2 regions of the Cupriavidus sp. GW821-FHT07C08 genome follow, and region 1 is predicted to be linked to the other one. Evidence: predicted binding sites of a transcription regulator. Region 1 holds the regulator's gene; the other holds the start of a gene.
The links. The regulator NrdR, encoded in region 1, represses ribonucleotide reductase genes. The targets are predictions, from matches to a motif close to CACNANATNTNGTG.

Region 1 (4,346 bases):
TTGCCGCGAACAGGAATTGCCGGATGCGGCTCATTTGCCGTGCTCCGCGACAATCATGGACGTTGCCATTCATTCCCCCTTTCGGTAGTACGACTGCAACATGACCCGGGTCGCCGGGTTTGCGCCAAAGCCGACCGCCGTGACGCGGAAGATGTATGCGCCCTCGCTCGCGCCCGGCGACATGTCGTTGATCGGCTCGATGATGTAGCGCGGCAGGGCGGCAGGCAGCAGCCCGCCGGTCGCGGTCGGGAACCTGCGGCCGGTGAAGGTGCCATAGGCGGTGGTGCGTGCGTTGGCGCCAGCCTGGCTGAAGTCAACGGTGAGCCAGTTCGGCGTACCGTCGAGCACCGGGTCGCACAATCCCTGGAAGGGCGAGGCGCCTGTTACACCCGTATTGCAGCCCGCCACGAACGGCAGGACGTTCATCGTGGTGCCGGAGAAGATGGCCGACCGGCTGGTTGGGGCGGCGACACCCTGGATGTCTATTTCTGCATCCAGCAAGGCTGCCTCGGCCGCTTGCTGAGCCAGGTCCCGGTCGCGCTGGTTCGATGCCATGCGCTTGCTGCCAATGGCCAGCCGGGCACCGGCGATGGCGATGACGCTGATGATCAGCAGCATCACCAGGGCGGTGATCAGCGCGATGCCACGCGGGTTGGGCTGCACGGTGCGGGCGTTCATGTCGGCGAGCACGTGGTGCAGGTGGCCATGTTCCGGAGCTGTACGGTGACGGTGTACAGGCGTCGCATGCGCTGCAGTTGCGTGGCTGGCGTGAAGGACGTGTCGTTGCCCGGCGAGCCCGGGAACAGGCGCCCAAACAGGCGGAAGGTTGGCGGATCCTGAGGCGATGCGCTGGCGGTATCGCCCATCAGCACCATGGCCATCTTGATTGCGACGACGTTCTGCCAGGTGGTGGGCAGGGCCAGCACCTCGGTGGCTGACAGGAAGCGGTCCGGGGTCTGGTCGAAATTCGTATCCACGCCGTAGAGCACCTGGAAGACTTCGACGCCTGAGATCAGCGAAACAGCCTGGTACGCCGTGCCCGCCGTGAGGATTTCCTTGTTGGTGGCGTCCCGTGGACGATAGCCACACATCAGCTGAGGCATGCCGCTGGCATCGTTGCTGACATAGAAAACCGCCATGCCGCGCGCGAGGTCTGCGTCTTCCCAGGCCTGCGGCTCGGCGACGCCGTTGCCGGAGCAGTCGATCATGCTGTTGTCCGGAACGGTGCGGTCCTGCTGCGTGCCGGAACCGAAGAAGCGGACCTGCAGCACATCGCTCTTGTTCACGGCGCCAGGTTGAGCAGGACACGCGAGGTTTTGCGCCGGGTTGCCGAGGTCTTGCGTCGGGGCGCCGCAGCTGTCGAGGCCGCTGATGGTCGGCGACAGGCTCGTGGTCGTGAGCATGACGCCTCCAGGGCTGGGCGCGGGTGGCCCGCTGGCGCCGGGCGAGGCCGCCGCGCTGTTGCCCGCATAGTTGCTCCAGGCGGCCTGGCGCACGATCCGCACCACGGTATCCACCGCAAAGCGGCCTTTCTCATCCAGCGCCGTGGTGTCGTCGATGCTGTTGTAGTTGGCTCGCCCGGTCAGGTAGAGCGCCGCGGCAGCCATGATCAGGAGCAGGCTCAGCGTCATCGCTACCATCAGCTCCACCAGCGACAGCCCCAATTGACGATGCCGGCCGGGGTTGTGATACATCCTGGCGTTCCGCATGTCAGTTCACCGTGCCCTGCGTGGCCACGATGACCACCTGGGGGCGCGTGCCCATATCGGACATGTCGACCCGTGCAGCGACGGTTTTGGCGGCAAGCCGCGAGATCCAGCCGATCTTGATGACAATCGGTGCATCGTCCGGGCGGCCAGTGGCCGATGGCGTGCATCCCCATGAGAAGCCGGTGGTCTGGTCGTACGCGACCATGTCCCGGCAAATCACGGCGCGTCCGCCAGGCAGGCCTATGCTGACACGCTCCCAGAACTCGGCGACATCGAAATCCGCCAGTTGCTGTGCGCACCCGGCCGCCGTGCCCGAGCAGGCGATCGCGTATGGGCTGTTTGCTGCCGTGAGCGCGGGTGGCTGCCCGGTGGCCGTGTCGATGAAGTAGCGGTTCGGGGTGATGGCTTCCGCAGCCGCGCCGGTTTGCGAGACGGCAGGATTGGCACGCATGCGCTCGGCCATCTCGGTGGCCAGCTGCATGGCAGTGGTGTCGTAGGAAGCTTGTTGCGTGAAGCGGGATGAATTCAGCAGCAGGCTGGCGACGCCGAGCACGCCAACCGCCAGAACGACAATTGCCACCAATGCTTCGAGCATGGCAAAGCCGGCTGCCCCGCGGCAGCGTTGACCCATTCTGACCCCCGTCAAAAGACGTCCGACTTCGTTAACTTCTTTTTTTGGTCTGCAATCCGGGCCCTTTTAATATGCGACAGCGGGCCTTGCGGAAATGCAACGGGGATTAAACAACGACTTTGTTACTTTTGCTACCCCTTCCGAGGGGTGGACACCGCGAATTCGTCCAGTACGTCGCGGAATTCCGACACGTCCTCAAAGCTCCGGTAAACCGAAGCAAAGCGGATATACGCAATCTTGTCGAGCTTGCGCAATTCGCGCATCACCAGCTCGCCGACCTGGCTGCTGGGGATTTCCTTTTCGCCCAGTGCCAGCAGTTTTTCTTCGATGCGGGTGATGGCTTCGTCGATGGCTTCGGCCGAGACCGGGCGCTTGCGCAGCGCCAGGCGCATGGAATCCTTCAGCTTGGCGCGGGTGTAGTCCACGCGCGAGCCGTTTTTCTTGACGATGGCGGGGAAGAACAGCTCGATCCGCTCATAGGTGGTGAAGCGGCGGTCGCAGGCTTCGCAGCGCCGGCGCCGGCGCACGGCATCGCCGTCTTCCGACATGCGCGTGTCGAGTACCTGGGTATTGGAATGACCGCAAAAGGGGCATTTCATGCCGGACCACCTTCAGTTGAACCCCGTCGCCTTGTCCGTGTTGTCGTTCTGCGGTGGCGGGGCGGGTTGGCGAGGCCCGCAAGCCGGTGCCGCGGGGCGCCGGCTTGCGGAGCTGCCGGCCGCTCATGCGAAATCCGCATGGGCGGCCTCGATGCATCAGCCGTAGACCGGGAAACGCTTGGTCAGGGCTGCCGCCTGCTCGCGCACGCTGGCGATGTTGGCGGCGTCGTGCGGGTTGTCCAGCACATCGGCGATCAGGTTGCCGACAATGCGGGCTTCTTCTTCCTTGAAGCCGCGCGTGGTCATGGCCGGCGAGCCCAGGCGGATGCCCGAGGTCACGAACGGCTTTTCCGGATCGTTGGGGATGGCGTTCTTGTTGACGGTGATATGCGCCTCGCCCAGGACGCGCTCGGCTTCCTTGCCGGTGATGTTCTTGGCGCGCAGGTCGACCAGCATCACGTGGCTTTCGGTGCGGCCCGAGACAATGCGCAGGCCGCGCGCGATCAGGGTCTCAGCCAGCACGGCGGCGTTCTTCACCACTTGCTGCTGGTAGGCCTTGAACTCGGGCGTCAGCGCTTCCTTGAACGCGACCGCCTTGCCGGCGATCACGTGCATCAGCGGGCCGCCCTGGATGCCGGGGAAGATCGCCGAGTTGATGGCCTTCTCGTGCTCGGCCTTCATCAGGATCACGCCGCCGCGCGGGCCGCGCAGGCTCTTGTGCGTGGTGGTGGTGACGAAGTCGGCGTGCGGCACCGGGTTGGGGTAGACGCCCGCGGCGATCAGGCCGGCGTAGTGGGCCATGTCGACCATGAAGTAGGCGCCGATCGACTTGGCCACCTTGCTGATGCGCTCGAAGTCGATGCGCAGCGCGAAGGCCGAGGCGCCGGCGATGATCAGCTTGGGCTTCTTCTCTTGCGCCAGCTTTTCCAGCGCGTCGTAGTCGATGTCTTCCTGGGCGTTCAGGCCGTAGCTGACCACGTTGAACCACTTGCCGCTCATGTTCAGGGCCATGCCGTGGGTCAGGTGGCCGCCTTCGGCCAGGCTCATGCCCATGATGGTGTCGCCCGGCTTGAGCATGGCGAAGAACACGCCCTGGTTGGCCTGCGAGCCCGAGTTGGGCTGCACGTTGGCGGCGTCGGCGCCGAACAGCTGCTTGACGCGGTCAATGGCCAGCTGCTCGACGATGTCGACGTACTCGCAACCGCCGTAGTAACGCTTGCCGGGGTAGCCCTCGGCGTACTTGTTGGTCAGTTGCGAACCCTGCGCGGCCATCACGGCCGGCGAGGTGTAGTTTTCGGAGGCGATCAGCTCGATGTGGTCTTCCTGGCGCTGGTTTTCCTTCTGGATGGCGGCAAAGACCTCGGGGTCGATCTGGTCGATCGTAAAACGGCTGCGTTCGAACATGGC
Region 2 (4,346 bases), on a different contig from region 1:
TCTTCTGCAGCTTGGCGTGATCCAGCGCGTAGGTGCCGTCGGCTTGCCTGGTCATGTGGGCGACCAGGTTGACCGAGCCCAGGTTGCACACGGCGATCTCGCTCTCATTGGTATTGAGCGTGATTTCCGTGCACAGGTTGGAGCTGTGCACCACGCCCACGTGCTGCTGCGGGCTGCGGATGTTGCACGGATCCTTGAAGGTGATCCACGGGTGGCCGGTCTCGAACAGCATGCCCAGCATCTTGCGCCACAGTTGCAGCGCCGGCAGCTTCTTGAACAGCTTCAGTTCGCCGCTGGCGGCCTTGGCTTCATAGGCCAGGTAGGCCTTTTCGAATTCCTTGCCGACCTTGTCGTGCAGGTCCGGGCAGGTGGCGGGCGAGAACAGGGTCCATTCGCCGGCTTCCATCACGCGCTTCATGAACAGGTCCGGAATCCAGTTGGCCGTGTTCATGTCGTGGGTGCGGCGGCGGTCGTCGCCGGTGTTCTTGCGCAGTTCCAGGAATTCTTCGATGTCCAGGTGCCACGTTTCCAGGTAGGCGCAGACGGCGCCCTTGCGCTTGCCGCCCTGGTTCACCGCCACGGCGGTGTCGTTGACCACCTTCAGGAACGGCACCACGCCTTGCGACTTGCCGTTGGTGCCCTTGATGTGCGAGCCCAGCGCGCGCACGTTGGTCCAGTCATTGCCCAGGCCGCCGGCAAACTTGGACAGCAGCGCGTTTTCCTTCAGCGCTTCATAGATGCCTTCCAGGTCGTCGGAGACGGTGGTCAGATAGCACGACGACAGCTGCGAGCGGCGGGTGCCGGAGTTGAACAGGGTCGGCGTGGACGACATGAAGTCGAACGACGACAGCAGCTGGTAGAACTCGATGGCGCGCGCTTCGCGGTCCTTCTCGTTCAGCGCCAGGCCCATGGCCACGCGCATGAAGAAGGCTTGCGGCATTTCGATGCGGGTTTCATCGATATGCAGGAAGTAGCGGTCGTACAGGGTCTGCAGGCCCAGGTAGTTGAACTGGAAGTCGCGGCCAGCGTCCAGCGCCGCGCCCAGGCGGGCCAGGTCGTAGGTGGCCAGTTGTTCGTCCAGCAGTTCGGCTTGAATGCCGCGGGCGATGAACTTGGGGAAGTACTCGGCGTAGCGGCTGGACATCTCGGACTGGGTCACTTCGGTGCCCAGGATTTCCTTGCGGATGGTGTGCAGCAGGATACGGGCGGTGACCTGGCTGTAGTCCGGGTCCTTTTCGATCAGGGTACGCGCGGCCAGGATGGCGGAGTCGTACACCTGCGTCATCGGCACGCCGTCGTACAGGTTCTTCAGGGTTTCCTTCAGGATCGGCTCGGCGCTCACTGCGTTGCCAAGGCCGCTGCAGGCGTTGTCGATCAGGGCGTGCAGCGCGGCGATGTCCAGCACGTGCGTGACGCCGCCATCGGTCACGTTGACCGAGATGCCGCCTTCCTGCACGCGGGCCACGGCCTGGGCGTTGGCCTGGGCGCGCTCGTCCTTGCGCTTCTCGCGGTACAGCACGTAGGCGCGGGCCACTTCATGTTCGCCCGAGCGCATCAGCGCCAGTTCCACGTGGTCCTGCACGTCTTCAATATGGATGGCGCCGCCGTTGGGGCGGCTGCGCACCAGTGCGCGCACGACGTTGTCAGTCAGTTGCTCGACGATCTCGCGCACACGCGCGGACGCCGCGCCCTGCCCGCCGTTCACGGCGAGGAAGGCCTTGGTCATGGCAACGGCGATCTTGGACGGCTCGAAAGCCACCACGGCGCCGTTGCGTCGAATGATCTTGTGATCCGGGTAGTTCGTATTGGCGGCGTTGGCGGGGGTCTGCTGCGCGGTCGGTGCAATACCGGCGGCGGCGCCACCCGTGGTGATTTCGTTCTGGGCCGTTTGCATGAGAACTCCTGTTTTTACCCTGGAAATAAGAGACAAAAGAGTCCCTGGCGAAATGCGGCGAAAAGAACATCCCTCCCGGCGTGAAGTCGGGGCGGACAGACTGCCTTTACGTGAACATTTCGCCAGGGACTCTTGTGATTCGCTGGCCTTAGCGGGCGGTTTCGAGACGATGCACGAAACTTCGTGATCCCTGACTCGCCCTTGGGCCGGCTCCCCGGTTTGACTACTAGATATAGTGTGTGACGCGTGAAACTGGGCTAAGTATAGTGAAACGAATCCGAATGACCAGTCTTGACAAGCGCTATTTCGGGGGCGGTTGCGCCGATGCGGCAGCGCCACATGCCCGCAAGCCTAATACTCGCAAGGGTTTTCGCCAGACCGTTCGCAACTGCACATTTCACAAAAATTTTTTTGATTGTTGCGAGGTTGCGATAGCCCCACCCCGAGGTAGGGCATGTGCGCCGGAACGGGGCGCACGGGGATGGGGAATGAGGTTAAGGATTCGTCACCTGGCCAGCCGCGCCAGGGCACTGGTAGGGGAACATGCCCGGCGCCACGCCTGCCTGCCTGGCGAAGCGCGCCCAGTCGAAATGCGGGCCGGGATCGGTCTTGCGCCCCGGGGCGATGTCGCTGTGGCCGGCTATCGCGCGCACCGGGTAGGCGACCAGCAGCGCGGGCACCAGCGCGGCCACGGTGTCGTACTGGGCCAGGGTGAACGGCAGGTCGTCGCAGCCCTCGATCTCGATGCCGATGGAGAAATCGTTGCAGCGGGCGCGGCCGAAAAAGTCCGACTGCCCGGCGTGCCAGGCCCGTTGCGTGCACGGGACGAACTGCACCAGCTCACCTTCGCGGGTAACCAGGAAGTGCGCGGACACCTGCACCTGGTGGATGGTGGCAAAGAACGGGTGCTTATTGGGATCGAGCCGGTTCTGGAAGAAGGCCTCGATGTCGCCGCTGCCGAACTGGCCGGGCGGCAGGCTGATGTTGTGCAGCACCACCAGGTCCACCGGCATGCCGGCCGGGCGCTCATCGAAATTGGGCGACGGCACGCGGCGCGCGGCGGGGACCCAGCCGTCGGCATCGGGCAAGTAGCGGTGCGCGGGCTTGCTCATGGCGTGCCCTCGCCTTCCACGGCGCCGCGGTCGGCGGCGTCCATGGCTTCGCGAATGCCCAGCTGCTGGATGCGATAGCGCAGCTGGCGCAGGTTCAGGCCCAGCAGCGGCGCGGCCGCGGTGCGGTTGAAGTTGGTCTGCGCCAGCGCCTGCAGGATCAGCTCGCGCTCCACGGCTTCCAGCCTGGCTGGCAGGTCGATCGGGAAGACGATGCCGCGGCAGGCACGTTCGGCGGGGTCGCCGGCGGGCTCGGGTTCGGGCGCGCTGGCCGGGGCCGGTGCCACGGGTGGCTGCTCTGCCAGGGCCGGCGCGGGCGCGGCGGCCGGCGGCACCGGCGCCCACATGCCTGCGGCGCCCCAGGGGGCGTAATAGTTAGTGGGCGCCATCGCCGGCGCGGGGGCATGCAGCAGCCCGGCGCGCTCGGCGCCGGCGTCCAGCGGGCCCAGGTCGGCCAGCTCGATCTCTTCGCTCTCGGCAAAGGCGTAGGCGCGCTCCAGCAGGTTCTCCAGCTCGCGCACGTTGCCGGGGAACGGATAAGCCGCCAGCCGTTGCAGCGCCGCCGGCGACAGCCGCTTGGGGCGCGGGTCGCCGTAGCGCACCGCCAGGTGGTCCAGGATGGCGCGCGCCAGCACCGGAATGTCTTCGCCGCGCTCGCGCAGCGTGGGCATGCGCAGCGCCAGCACGTTCAGCCGGTAATACAAGTCCTGCCGGAACTGCCCGGCCGCCACCATCGCCGCCAGGTCCTTGTGGCTGGCGCACATCACGCGCACGTCGACGGCGTCTTCGCGGCTGGCGCCGATCTTGCGCACGCGGCGCTCCTGCAGCGCGCGCAGCAGCTTGACCTGCATCGGCAGCGGCAGGTCGGCCACCTCGTCGAGCAGCAGGGTGCCGCCGTTGGCGGCCTGGAAGAAGCCGCCGCGCTCCCCGTCGGCACCGGTGAAGGCGCCTTTGACATGGCCGAAGAACTCGGACTCCATCAGGTTCTCGGGGATGGCGCCGCAGTTGACCGCGATAAAGGGATGCGCGGCCCGCCCGCTGGTGGCGTGGATGGCGCGCGCGGCGCGCTCCTTGCCGCTGCCGGATTCGCCGCTGATCACCACCGGCGCCATGCTGCGCGCCAGCCGCGACAGCGAGCGGCGCACCTCCTGCATGGCGGCGGAATGGCCGGGCAGCAGGGCCGCGGCGCGGTCGGCGGCCTGCTCGGCCGCGGCGGCTTCGGCATCGGTGCTGTCGCGCTGCTGGCGGCCCAGCGCGTTCAACACCAGGCTGCGCAGCTGCTCCAGCGATACCGGCTTGGCGATGTAGTCGAAGGCGCCGGCCTTGAGTGCTTCCACGGCGTT

Region 2: AC07UK_RS33330 (ribonucleoside-diphosphate reductase subunit alpha) is a predicted target of NrdR. The motif match lies at 2,119-2,132, and genes of this name have one in related genera.

What each region holds. Positions count from the first base shown of each region.
Region 1 is NZ_JBWKQZ010000003.1:312,433-316,778, reverse strand. It holds gene AC07UK_RS06660 (pilus assembly protein) at 1-34, opposite strand, end outside; gene AC07UK_RS06655 (pilus assembly PilX family protein) at 70-678, opposite strand; gene AC07UK_RS06650 (PilW family protein) at 675-1,694, opposite strand; gene pilV (type IV pilus modification protein PilV) at 1,711-2,340, opposite strand; gene nrdR (transcriptional regulator NrdR) at 2,472-2,939, opposite strand; gene glyA (serine hydroxymethyltransferase) at 3,096-4,343, opposite strand.
Region 2 is NZ_JBWKQZ010000037.1:20,269-24,614, forward strand. It holds gene AC07UK_RS33330 (ribonucleoside-diphosphate reductase subunit alpha) at 1-1,894, opposite strand, end outside; gene ampD (1,6-anhydro-N-acetylmuramyl-L-alanine amidase AmpD) at 2,389-3,006, opposite strand; gene AC07UK_RS33340 (sigma-54-dependent transcriptional regulator) at 3,003-4,346, opposite strand, start outside.